3 regions of the Leclercia pneumoniae genome follow, and region 1 is predicted to be linked to each of the others. Evidence: predicted binding sites of a transcription regulator. Region 1 holds the regulator's gene; each other region holds the start of a gene.

Evidence for each region. The regulator Fur, encoded in region 1, represses iron uptake genes when iron is present. The targets are predictions, from matches to a motif close to ATAATAATGAGAACNACTATCAA.
Region 2: the regulator Fur is predicted to act here: its motif matches at 2,524-2,546, upstream of ftnA (non-heme ferritin).
Region 3: the regulator Fur is predicted to act here: its motif matches at 2,417-2,439, upstream of JZ655_RS10655 (siderophore-interacting protein).

Annotation. Positions count from the first base shown of each region.
Region 1 is NZ_CP071383.1:1,231,834-1,236,093, forward strand. It holds gene chiP (chitoporin ChiP) at 397-1,797, shown strand; gene chiQ (ChiQ/YbfN family lipoprotein) at 1,830-2,159, shown strand; gene fur (ferric iron uptake transcriptional regulator) at 2,270-2,716, opposite strand; gene fldA (flavodoxin FldA) at 3,008-3,538, opposite strand; gene ybfE (LexA regulated protein) at 3,694-3,981, opposite strand; gene ybfF (esterase) at 4,123-4,260, opposite strand, start outside.
Region 2 is NZ_CP071383.1:2,660,616-2,664,875, reverse strand. It holds gene tyrP (tyrosine transporter TyrP) at 1-950, opposite strand, end outside; gene JZ655_RS12960 (hypothetical protein) at 1,201-1,542, shown strand; gene JZ655_RS12955 (YecH family metal-binding protein) at 1,609-1,848, shown strand; gene ftnA (non-heme ferritin) at 1,887-2,384, opposite strand; gene yecR (YecR family lipoprotein) at 2,593-2,931, opposite strand; gene JZ655_RS12940 (HD domain-containing phosphohydrolase) at 3,029-4,260, opposite strand, start outside.
Region 3 is NZ_CP071383.1:2,213,576-2,217,835, forward strand. It holds gene JZ655_RS10645 (YebG family protein) at 614-940, opposite strand; gene JZ655_RS10650 (nuclear transport factor 2 family protein) at 1,044-1,403, opposite strand; gene JZ655_RS10655 (siderophore-interacting protein) at 1,467-2,360, opposite strand; gene JZ655_RS10660 (cupin domain-containing protein) at 2,518-2,889, shown strand; gene ampC (class C beta-lactamase) at 2,922-4,064, opposite strand.

The DNA.
Region 1 (4,260 bases):
GCTTATCGATCAGGATTTTATTTATTAGCCGCTTTAACCCCTCGCGAAATTAGTGGTCAATGAGCTGCTACTTTTTTTATAAAATAAACTTACTCATTCCCTAAAAAATGTACTTTTAGAAAGATTAAAGATAATAATTATTCTTAACTATCGATTTTTACTTGAATTTATTATGAAAATATCTGGCTTCTGTTGAATGTTTCAAAACACTACTGATTATGTGCACTTCGTCATAATCCTGCATTTTCCTCTCTTAAAAGCATTGATAATTCGCGTCGCGAAAAATAGTCTAAAGGCGGTGGCAATTTCGGGGATATTTCCAGCCACCGTGACCGCAGGTCTTTTTTATTTTTACGCCGCTTAAGGCGTTTTTAAATCGTCAATGAGGAATACATTATGCGTACGTTTAATGGCAAACGTAGTGCGCTGTCGCTGGCTATCGCCGGTATCACAGCCATGTCAGGTTTTGTGGTCGCCCCTCAGGTGCAGGCCGCCGGTTTTATCGATGACTCTACTCTGACGGGCGGCATCTATTACTGGCAGCGCGAGCGCGACCGTAAAGATGTTACCGATGCGGATAAATATAAAACCAACCTTTCTCATTCGACCTGGAACGCCAATCTCGATTTCCAGTCGGGTTATGCGGCCGATATGTTTGGTCTGGATATTGCAGCGTTCACCGCTATTGAAATGGCAGAGAATGGCGACAGCGCCCATCCAAACGAAATTGCCTTCTCAAAAAGTAATAAAGCCTATTCTGAAGACTGGTCCGGCGATAAGAGCGGGATCAGCCTCTATAAAGCCGCGGCGAAATTTAAATATGGCCCGGTCTGGGCGCGTGGCGGTTATATTCAGCCAACCGGTCAGACACTATTAGCCCCGCACTGGAGTTTTATGCCCGGTACCTATCAGGGTGCCGAGGCCGGAGCCAACTTTGATTACGGTGATGCCGGTGCGTTGAGCTTCTCTTACATGTGGACGAACGAATATAAATCGCCGTGGCACATCGAAATGGATAAGTTTTATCAAAATGATAAAACCACCAAAGTGGATTATCTTCACTCCTTCGGCGCGAAATATGACTTCAAAAATAACCTGGTGCTGGAAGCGGCATTTGGCCAGGCGGAAGGCTATATCGATCAGTACTTCGCCAAAGCCAGCTACAAACTGGATATTATCGGCGGCCCACTGACCACCACTTATCAGTTCTACGGTACGCGCGATAAAGTCAGCGACGGCAGCGTTAACGATATTTATGATGGCACCGCATGGCTGCAGGCGCTTACCTTCGGCTACAAGGTAGGGCAGGTGGATTTACGCCTCGAAGGGACCTATGTGAAGGCCGACGGGCAGCAGGGTTACTTCCTGCAACGTATGACGCCAACCTACGCCTCCTCTAATGGTCGACTGGACGTATGGTGGGATAACCGTTCTGACTTCAACGCCGATGGCGAAAAAGCAATCTTCTTTGGCGCTATGTATGATCTGAAAAACTGGAACCTGCCAGGCTGGGCGGTGGGAGCATCTTATGCTTACGCCTGGGATGTAAAACCGGGCGATATGGCGACCCCAGACGCCTATTACGATCCTAACTACCGTCTGAAAGAGTCTGCTTACAGTCTGGACGCGATTTATACCCTGCAGGATGGGCGTGCGAAAGGCACCATGTTTAAGCTGCACTTCACCCAGTACGACAACCACTCCGACATTCCGAGCTACGCTGGTGGCTATGGCAACATCTTCCAGGATGAGCGTGACGTGAAGTTTATGGTTATCGCACCGTTCACCATTTTCTGATGCGCATCGCGCAGACTGGAGCAAAGAGTATGTTGAAAAAAATGGTTCTTGTGGCCGTGCTGGCCTCGGGGCTGGCGGCTTGCGCCCACTCTCCGGCACAGAAAGAGGATTCACGCCTGAAAGAGGCTTACAGCGCCTGTATTAATACGGCGCAAGGCTCCCCGGAAAAACTGGAGGCCTGCCAGAGCGTGCTGAACGTGCTAAGGAAAGAGAAAGCACATGAACAGTTTGCTACGCAGGAGAACGTTCGCGTAATGGATTATCAGGCCTGTATACAGGCGCGTAAAACAGGTAACGATCAGGAAGTGGCAAAACGCTGCGATAAAATCTGGCAGGAAATACGTAACAACAACGCACAGTAAGTGGTTGTTATCATACCCGGTGGCGCATTCATCTGCGGCACCGGTTTTTTTTGCCTTCTGATGGGCAAAAAAAAGCCAACCGTCAGGTTGGCTCAGAGTACGAGAAGTGATTAACGGGCGTCGTGCGCGTGATCGTCTTCGCGGCAATCGCCTTCAGCACAGTGACCATACAGGTAGAGGCTGTGGTTGGTCAGACGAATGCCATGACGAGCGGCGATTTCGCGCTGACGTAATTCGATGGAATCATCACTGAATTCGATCACTTTGCCGCAATCCAGGCAAATCAGGTGATCGTGATGGTGCTGCTGAGTCAGTTCGAAAACAGACTTGCCGCCTTCGAAATTGTGACGGGTTACAATGCCGGCGTCATCAAACTGGTTCAGAACACGATAAACGGTAGCCAGACCAATCTCTTCGCCCATGTCGATAAGACGTTTATATAAGTCTTCCGCACTGACATGATGGTTTACCGGTTCCTGAAGTACTTCCAAAATTTTAAGACGAGGAAGCGTGACTTTCAGCCCGGCCTTCTTTAATGCGGTATTGTTGTCAGTCATGCGGAATCTGTCCTGTTGCTAAACGATTCACTTCAAACAGAGAAGTGACAGAAAATGCAGTTGAGATAATGCGTCTCATTATAGAACTGCCATGCTTAAATGAAAACTGCAAGCCTCAAGCAAAGTATGCTTATAAAAACGTGGTGCTGCCAACAAAGTTGTTATCAAGCTACCCCGTTTGACCTGGATCATTGTACAGGTATGAAAGCAAAAGTTAAAAATTTGTAGCAATTATTTTGATTGATATTACCTATCAATACAGCGCAGCGTCATCGCTGCGCTGTATTGCAATCAGGCATTGATAATGGCGTCGAGCTGCAGCTCTTCACGAATCTGCTTAACCCATTTATCAACGCGCTCTGCGGTCAGCTCTGGCTGACGATCTTCATCGATGGCCAGGCCCACAAAGTTATTATCATCCGCCAGACCTTTAGAGGCTTCGAAGTGATAGCCCGCCGTTGGCCAGTGACCCACGATCACGGCGCCGCGTGGTTCGATGATGTCGCGAATCGTACCCAGGGCATCGCAGAAGTACTCTGCGTAGTCTTCCTGATCCCCACAGCCGAAGAGGGCAACCAGCTTACCGGTGAAGTCTACCTCTTCGAGGGACGGGAAGAAGTCATCCCAGTCACACTGCGCTTCGCCGTAGTACCAGGTCGGGATGCCCAGCAGCAGAATATCGTAGCCTTCCAGATCTTCTTTGCTGCTTTTAGCTATGTCATGAACATCGGCAACGTCTTTACCCAACTGTTTTTGAATGTTTTTTGCGATGTTTTCCGTGTTACCGGTGTCGCTGCCGAAAAAAATGCCGATGATAGCCATGAGTAAAATAACCTCTTGAAACTTAATAGTATGGTGGCGCAAATTGTCCACGGATAAGGGCAATCATAGCAGAACAGAGAAGCCTGCGGAAACTGCTATCGCGCAGGACTGCACTCTGTGCTACATGAAAACAAGAAGAAGGGGATTTTTCTGACTTAGGCTTTGCCGTGCAGCTGTTCCAGCTGCAGCATCAGCATCTCTTCGATAAGTTCGCTACGGCTCATCTCCCGGGCCGCGGCCAGTTCGTTCAGGGCATCTACGGCGTCAGCGTTCAATTTTAACTCGACGCGTTTAAGCCCACGACTTTTATCGCGTTTAAGTTGGTTGCGCTTATTGATGCGCAGCTGTTCATCGCGCGAAAGCGGATTGGTTTTCGGTCGTCCCGGGCGACGCTCATTCGCGAACAGATCTAGTGTCGTGCGGTCCGTTTGTTCTTTGGCCATGATTTTGAGACTTCGGGGGAAACAAAGACGCCCTGCTAAAGCCCGGGCGATAAGCGCGCCATCATACATCACCGAAAACAGCACGCCAACGACTGGTCGCCCCCAGACGACCGGTCGCTTTCTTTTTAATCAATTTTTTAATCAATTCTCGCCTTCAGCGAGGTAACGACGGATGGCACGTAGCACGGCATCAGGTTTTTCAGCATGAACCCAGTGTCCTGCCCCCGCAATGACATGCGCCCGGGCCTGAGGGAATTGCGCCAGAAGTGCTTCACGGTA
Region 2 (4,260 bases), 1.4 Mb from region 1:
ATGACCCCGGTCTGTATCCGCCCGGCAGCGGACCGGCTACGCTGGAACAGATCGGCAAGGTAATCAAACAGCCCCAGCGCCACCCCCAGGAACGAGGTTGCCAGCGCCAGATCGGCAAACAGATGCACGGCCAGTTCCACGTGCGGTGAGGCAACCACTTCCCGCAGTGCCTGCAGGAAACCGTTCAGCCCGGAATGGTTGGCCATCAGCCCCATAAAGGTAGGCGCGTTAATACTGCCCAGCGTGACCAGCTGCCAGAAAATATAGGCAATCAGCGGAATCGCGCTACCGGTGATAAAAATCCAGCGCAGCTTACGTACGTTGCCATTCATGTAACTGACAATGCTGGGTACGCTACCATGGAAGCCAAATGAGGTAAAAATAACCGGGATAGCCGAAAGCGCTAGCCCCTTTTCCAGCGGTAACGTGAGCAGGTTGACCTGATGAATGTGTGGTGCCAGTAAGGCAAGCATGACCACCAGGAAGATAATTTTGGCGGTAAAAAGGAAGCGGTTAAAGAGATCCACCAGGGCGGTACCCACGCAGACCACCGCGCCGCCAATCAGCGTAAAGAAGATCACGCCGGTAGAGGGGGCGATATCCGCACCGAACCAGTCATTAATGCTGGAAGCAATCAGCTCGCCGGCGCCGCTCACGTAGGCCGCCGTCAGGGCATACATCAGGAACATCATGCTAAAGCCGGTAAGCCATTGACCATAGCGGCCAAGATAGCGACCCGCCAGCGAACCCAGGCCGGTATCGGCAGGAACGTGTTGATACACTTCCAGCAGCAACAAGGCGGTGTAACACATTAGCGCCCATAATCCGCCCAGCAACGCCAGCGTAACGCCAAACCCGACTCCTGCAGCCGCCAGCGGCATTGCCAGCATTCCTGCGCCAATCGTCGTTCCGGCGACGATAAAAATACTTCCCAGCGTTCTGTTTTTCACTCTTTCCTCTACAGCATTACCATACCGCGAACCAATTTGCGGCGCAGAGTAAGGGAAAAGTGCCGCCTCGTCAAACCGGCGTTACATGCTCTGTAATTATTTCTTTACGGAAAAACTCGCTAGACATGCTTTCCGGACATTTGCCCAACAAATTTGGTAAATCCATCTACTTCATAAGGACAATGTTTTCCCGGCACAATCGGGCGTAACGTAAACAAATCCCGCAAATAATCAAAAAAATGAGGTAGTGATGACGGATAGCAATCCATTTCAGGCATCCTGGAGCCGCTCAGGTAATTTGCTCTGTCACGGACACTGGACCATCCTCTGGCAAGGGCAGCCTCTGACGTTGCCCGAATCGCGACGCGAAAAAGAGATGGGGACCTGGGGTATCTACTCCATCATTGATCCGGAGGACGAGACCTTTGCGCAGGGTCTGGAAGAAGATGAGTGGATCATTGCAAACGTGGAGTGGCTAACCGACCTCTTTTACGACCAGGGCATACCGCTGGAAAGCCGCTCATACCGCCAGTTTTATCAGGCCGTGAATCGCCATGACTGGCGCTGCACCAGCTGTGCAGGCTGCATGTAAACCTGCGCCAGCGCAAGGCAAGCGTAGGGCGAAACGGGTAGGCTGCGGCTTTAATCTGGAGGGTTTATGGCATCGGTACACGGTCACGAAGTATTAACCATGATGATAGCATCCGGCGAGCGCTACACCCGGCAGAGCCTGGTGGCGGCCATTATTGCACGTTTTGGTGATAAGGCACGTTTTCACACCTGTTCAGCCGCGCAGATGACCGCGGCAGAGCTGGTGGCCTTTCTGGCCGAGAAAGGGAAATTTATTCCGCAGGAAGCGGGGTTCACAACAGACGAAAGTAAGATATGTAAACACTGAAAATAATAACGGCGCCCATTAAAGGCGCCGCGGAATAATTATTTCTGTGCGTCGAGCGTTGCCAGCTCTTTATCAATAAAGTACAGACCTTCGCCCGATTTACCCGCCAGCGACAATTTATCGAGAACAGATTTAAACAGTTTCTCTTCTTCGTGTTGTTCCGCGACATACCACTGCAGGAAATTAAAGGTGGGATAATCCTGGCCGATCATAGCAGAGTGAACCAGCTCATTAATTTTTTGGGTGATCAGCTGCTCGTGTTCATAGGTGGCACGGAACAATTCATCCAGTGAGCCATATTCAGCGACGGGCGAGTCGACCGGTGCGATGCGTGGCAGGCTGCCGGTATCGGTCAGGTAATCGAACAGGCGCTGCATGTGCGTCATCTCTTCCTGAGCGTGGCGGCGCAGGAAAGCCGCAGCGCCTTCAAAGCTATGGTAACTACACCAGGCGCTCATCTGTTGATACAGCAGAGAGGAAAAAAGCTCCAGATTCATTTGCTCATTCAGCTTGTCGATCATTTCAGGTTTAAGCATGGTGTCGCTCCGTTTTATTATTCATTGGTCAACGCGAACGCCACTATAATTTGTTATTTATGTATTTGCAAAAGTTAAAATAAATAATTAAATGATCATAATACGAATGGGAATAACACGCATTGAGGCTTATTAAATTATATTAATGAGAATTATTCTGTTTCGTGTTTAATCGAAATATTGCCAGCCGGGTAAACTGGCAATCAGATTAATAATAAGCGGGGGCCGTCACCGGATTTGGGGCAAAGCCCTGACACTGATACTGAATGGTCACCGTTTCGTTCAGGCACAGCGAGCCGCTAATCACGCTACAGGTTTTAACCGGCTGTCCGTAGGCCATGGCCGTGTTGTAGCCCATCGCCTGGCATTCGCGGGTGGCGGTGCCGTTTGTCACATAAGCGTCGTAGCGGGCATTTTGCAGTGCGGCCTGACTGTAATTCATCCAGACGAGGCCCTGCGGCACATCGACGCGACTCACTTCCGCCTGCCGGGTTACGCTACATCCCGTCAGCAATAAGAGCAGGGCACTAAGGCATACTTTCTTCATGGAACACTCTGCATGAGGTGAAATAGCTTATCCTACCGTGACCCTGCGCGCGCAATGGCCTGAATAGCCGGGGTTTATCCCCTTTCTTTACTGATAGTTAATCGGACATGCTGTCGAAGATGGCCTGAAACGCCAGATGGTGACGGCGGAATAACTGAACCAGCATGGGATCAAAATGGCGTCCGTTGCCTGCGAGGATCACCTCGCAGGCCTCTTCATGGCTGAAGGCGGGCTTATAAATCCGCTTCTGACGAAGGGCGTCGTACACGTCCGCCAGCGCCAGAATACGCGCCTCTACTGGAATCTCCTCGCCGCGTAGCCCCTGCGGATAGCCACTGCCATCCCACTTCTCATGATGGAAGTGGATCATGTTTTCCGCCACGGGCCCTAGTCCCAGCCCCTGAATAACGCGCCAGCCCTTCAGCACGTGCAGTTTCATTTCGCTGAACTCTTCCGGGGTGAGTTTGCCCTGTTTACGCAGAATACGATCGGGCACCGCAATTTTGCCGACGTCGTGGAGTGAGGCGAAGTGTTCGATATCATGAACAGTACGACGGGGCAGGCCCAGTTCACGAGCCATCATCCCGCAATATTTCGCCACCCGCTGAATATGGCTGCCGGTTTCGTCATCGTGTGCGCGGTTGACCTTCTCCAGCGCCTGCACGATATTGCGATTGACCAGCCGGTTTTTCTGCATGTGCCGCCACATCATCACCAGCATCCCGAGGCTGAATAGCGAGGCGATAAGCAGTATTACGCTGATCATCTTCCAGCTGTTTTTCGTCAGCTCCGGTAAGGTATCCGGTTTTTCCTGCCGTTCGAGCTGCGTGCGGAAACTGGAGAGCCGCTGTACCTGGCTCAGCAGATTATGCAGCGGATGGTCAGGGGCGACCCAGGGACCGATCTCGAACTCTGACCGGGTTACCCCTGCCACTTTGAGCACGCCGCGGAACAGTTCATTTCCGCGAAGGGCGGACTCCAGCGTACTGAGGTCCCCGAGAATATAATCTATCTCTTTATCTTCTATGGCAGCGATCAACTGGTCGACAGAGGCGCGGTTAACGATCGTCACGTCCTCGCCGAAGCGACGTTGCAGATAGGTTTGAGCAAAGGAGCCCGTGAGTACCCCGATACGCTGGTTACGGATACTCTCTTCATCCCACAAAAAGGGGTGGCCGATAAGATGGTAATACGCATTGTGCCAGGGAATGGTGGGCCCAATCTGCCCCTGGGTGAGGTTATCACCTTTCGACTCAGTGATATTGAGTAACCGCACCGGCCACTGCTGCTTTCGCAGGGCAGTTGCGTAATCATCGATAAACTGCACGT
Region 3 (4,260 bases), 980 kb from region 1:
CGCTGGTGAACAGGCAATCGGATGGCGATAACATGCCGTGTTGAAGTGTAGTGTAGCGAAGCAGCGCCTGCATTCCGGGGTGAGAAAGAGAAGGGGAATAATGTGGCAAATACGGTGCACTGTATATAAAAACAGTACTGCGTAAAAATTCGCTGATGGCTAAGTTTTCTTATTGGGGACGAACGAGCAAATGCGTGAAGAGGACGGGAATGAGGCCAGTTAATTGGGGAACAGAGGTCGGGGAATCTAAAGCTGAGTACGTAATTATCGCATTTAACATAATATACATTATGCGCACCAAATGATTATAAGCTTAATTCTACGGTGTTTGTGTTACTGATTGCTGTGGCCGGCTTTGGCACAAACATCTTATCTTTGACTCAGCTGCGTTGGTCTGTTGCACGGGACTCTATGATTGTTGCTACAACCGCCTCTTAGCGACGTTTTCCTTCTCATCACCGGCATTATCTTTTTGACGTATCCAGGCCGACGTTCAAACCGTTTCGGCAACGCTCTACTCAATCACTCAGTCTCAGCGCCACACAGACATAAAAAAAGCCGCAAGCGGTTTCCCACTTACGGCGTCGTTATTAGCGATGACATACTCTGGCGATCAGGCTGCTTTCACTGCCCTGATTTTCTTACTGCCGGCCACATCAGACTCTGCGGTCTCATCTGGCGTTGCGCTTGCGGCATCATTTGATTCAGGGAGCTTACTGGTACGCAGAATATGCTGCACGGCCTCTTTCTGCTCGGCGAGATACAGACCCAGATTTTCAGCCTGTGTTTCATCCATCTGCATATCGCTTTGCAGCAGCCAGTCGGTGAACGCATCTGCCATATCAAGCAGTTTGTCGTAAGCGTCCGCCTCTTTCTTACTGGCAAATGTCATTTTCTCTTCACCTTTTCTTACGACTACAAATTTTGTTTCAACAGCCATTTCATGCCTCCTACTGTATTTATATACAGTATAACAGTTCCGGAATGGTGTTGCAGCCGGAATGTTGTTTATTTGTACTCCCCAGGCCAACCCCGCTGGCGCGCTATGCGCCATCAGCTTCTGGTGTCCCCTGGTGAAACCTTAGCTGCCATTGCCCATCATCACCGCATATCCAGCATGACGTGCGAAGAGCGCGTCTGCTGCCATCGGGGCTGAAGGTTCGGTAATGCAACAGAGCGACATTCTCTTTTAAGGAGATCAGCTGGAAATCGCTACTCTGAATCAGCGTGGTGGCGTCTTCATGCGTCAGCGCTTCAATGGTTTCTGTACGGCTAACCCATACACCGGAACGTGTAATCTCCCTGAACTCATGATGAAGGATCTTTTCCAGCCATTCGTCATCCTTTCGCCGGACGTTATGAAGTGAACATTCAAGCTCTGTTAATTGTTCAAGAAGTGTCACTGCGGCCTACCTCGCAGACGGATTAATTCCTGGGCCTATTCAACCACATACCAGGCTGCACTGCTACGCACCGCGGCCACGCGCCCAGTAAGCCAAAAAGCTGATCGTCTCTTTCGACACGTTGCGTTCACCAATAAGGTAACGTCGCAGATGTTTAACCGTCGTGGATTCTGCTGCTACCCAACCGTGGAAGCGGTTATCACTTTCGGCGCGATCCCACAGTAACTCGCCCTCTTCTTCTTCTTGTACTTCCTGACAGCGGGTCAGCGCATAGTCAGGCAACATCACATGCTGTTTTACCGCCTGGAGTAGCGCCTCGCCGTAGCTGGCACCGGTCAGTTCACGCGCTAACCAGTGCACTTCTGCAAAAGGCCAGGCGCTGAGATCGCTACAATCGCCCTGCTTCGGCACTTCAATAAATAGCTGAATCTGAGGCGGCGTATCGCGATGGGCCAACTGCTCCAGAATACCCTTCACTGCGGGCAACGCCGTTTCGTCCGCAATAATCAGTCCCCGTTCGGCCTCTGGATGGGGATTCCACTCATACCCACCGCTATCTTCTGGATAATCACGGTTTGGCGCCACCATCTGCAGCGCATCGCCCGGCTGTGCGCCCATCGCCCAGGCAGATGCCGGGCCATCAGTCCCGTGCATGACGAACTCTACCTCCGCTTCCCCGGCCTCAACATCGACGCGACGCAGTGTATAAGTGCGCAGTACAGGACGACGATCTTCAGGCAGTGCCTTCGTCTGTTCCCACCAGGAACCGTCGGACGTTAACGCCGCCGGGGTGCCATTCAGCGACGGGAAAAGCAGCTTAATACGTTGATCCGGCGCATCGATTTTCATATGACGCACCTCGTCACCCCTAAACACGCAGCGCAGCATCGAGGGGGAAAGCCTCTCTTTCCGCGCCAGCACAACGTTGAATAAGCGATAACTTTGCACAGCCGACATAACACCGCCTTACAGCCATAACGAACAGTTAGAGAGACCGATAGTAGCAAACGGAAATGATAATGAGAATGCTTATTACCACCCCGAAACGGGTGAGGAAATTCAGGATCGAAAGACTATCCTTTAGGAAGGCATGACTAAAAAAAGGCGTTCCTCTATGACGGATAAAGCTCAGAAGCTCGATGCTGGCGCATGGTTATCCCTGCCAGATCTTAAAAACGGCAATTTCGACGGTACGGTGTTTGGTACTCAGGTTTCTGTCCTGCGCTATACCCAGGAAGCGTATGGCGCCGGGCCATCACTGCACGTCCATACCTACCCGGAAATCTTTGTCATTCTTAGTGGAACAGCGCTGTTTAAAATCGGCGAAGAGGTTATTGAAGCGCAAAGCGGCGACGTACTCTTCGGCCCGGCCAACGTGCCGCATAAGTTCAAGAATACCGGTTCCGGCCCCCTTGAGACTCTGGATATTCATCTAAGTGAAAAGTGGACTCAGGAAGACCTGCCGGATGACGATCCCGACTGGTAGGTCTGTTGGCCTGCCGAAGCAGGCCCTGCGGCTTACTGTAAGGCGTCAAGAATGCGGTACGCGGCCCGAATACGCACAGGATTCGGGTAGTTTTTATTGGCCAGCATCACGATACCGATCTCCTTTTCCGGGATAAAGGCGATATAGCTACCAAATCCGCCGGTAGCGCCAGTTTTGTGCACCCAGGAGGCGCTCACGGGCGGTGTCGACGGCGTGATTTTCACCACGCTCTGCGGCGACAGCGCGTAGGTATTGGCGCTGCCCTCCTCCAGGGTGCGTTCGCTGACCGGCCAGTCAAGCATCTCCCAGCCCAGCCCCTGATACATCTCGCCTGCTTGCCAGTAGCGTGACTGGGCTAGCGTCACGCCTTGTTTAAGCGACTGCACTTTTATTCCAGCGGGCTGCATATTAGCCTGTAGCCATGCCGCCATATCGACAATGGTGGTTTTCACGCCGTAAGCCTCGGCATCCAGCATACCTGGCGACACATGAACAGGCTTTCCGTCGCGATAGCCCCAGGCGTAGTGCTGTTTTTCACTCGGTGGAACCTGAAGCCAGGTATGATTTAACTGCAGGGGTTTAAGTACCCGGTCACCCAGTGCCTTCTCAAAACTTAAACGTGACGGTGTCACGGCAAGTGCGCCGAAAAGGCCAATACTGCTGTTAGCATAGAGGCGTTTCGTACCCGGAGCCCACTGCGGTTGCCATTGCTGGTAAAAGCCTGCAAGCGATGTCCGATCGGTGACGTCGTCCGGCACCTGTAGGGGTAAGCCCCCTGCGGTATAGGTGGCCAGATGCAGCAGCGTGATCCCTTCCCACTGTTTGCCCGACAGTGCGGACCAATACCGGCTGGCGGGATCGTCCAGGGCTACCTCTCCCCGCGCCACCGCCTCGCCGCCCAGCACGCCGGTAAAGGTTTTGCTTACCGAACCCAGTTCAAACAGGGTTTGCCGATCGACCTCTTTGTTACCCGCGACATCGGCCAGCCCCCAGGTGAAATAGTAAGGTTTTCCCTGATAAATCACCGCAACGGCCATACCCGGTATCGCCTCTTCTTTCATCAGCGCGGTGATGACCGGCGTGACCACGTCGGCAATATTTGTGGCGCTGGTAGTAGCTGCCAGAGAGGAGCCAGACAGTACAACTAACAGAGAACAGAGGGCGACTTTCTTCATTGCGGTTATCTTCTTTCAGGGGCGATCGCTTCATCATCGCGTTAAGTAAAATGGCTTCTGAATAAACAGAAATAGCATGGCAGAGAGAGGAATTATCATATTCTGCCCCGCGCATTATAAGCCTAAAATCAGGTACTTTCGTGCCACCAGCCCGGTAATGCTTCATACCTGAACACACTCTCTGCAGGTGAGGAGA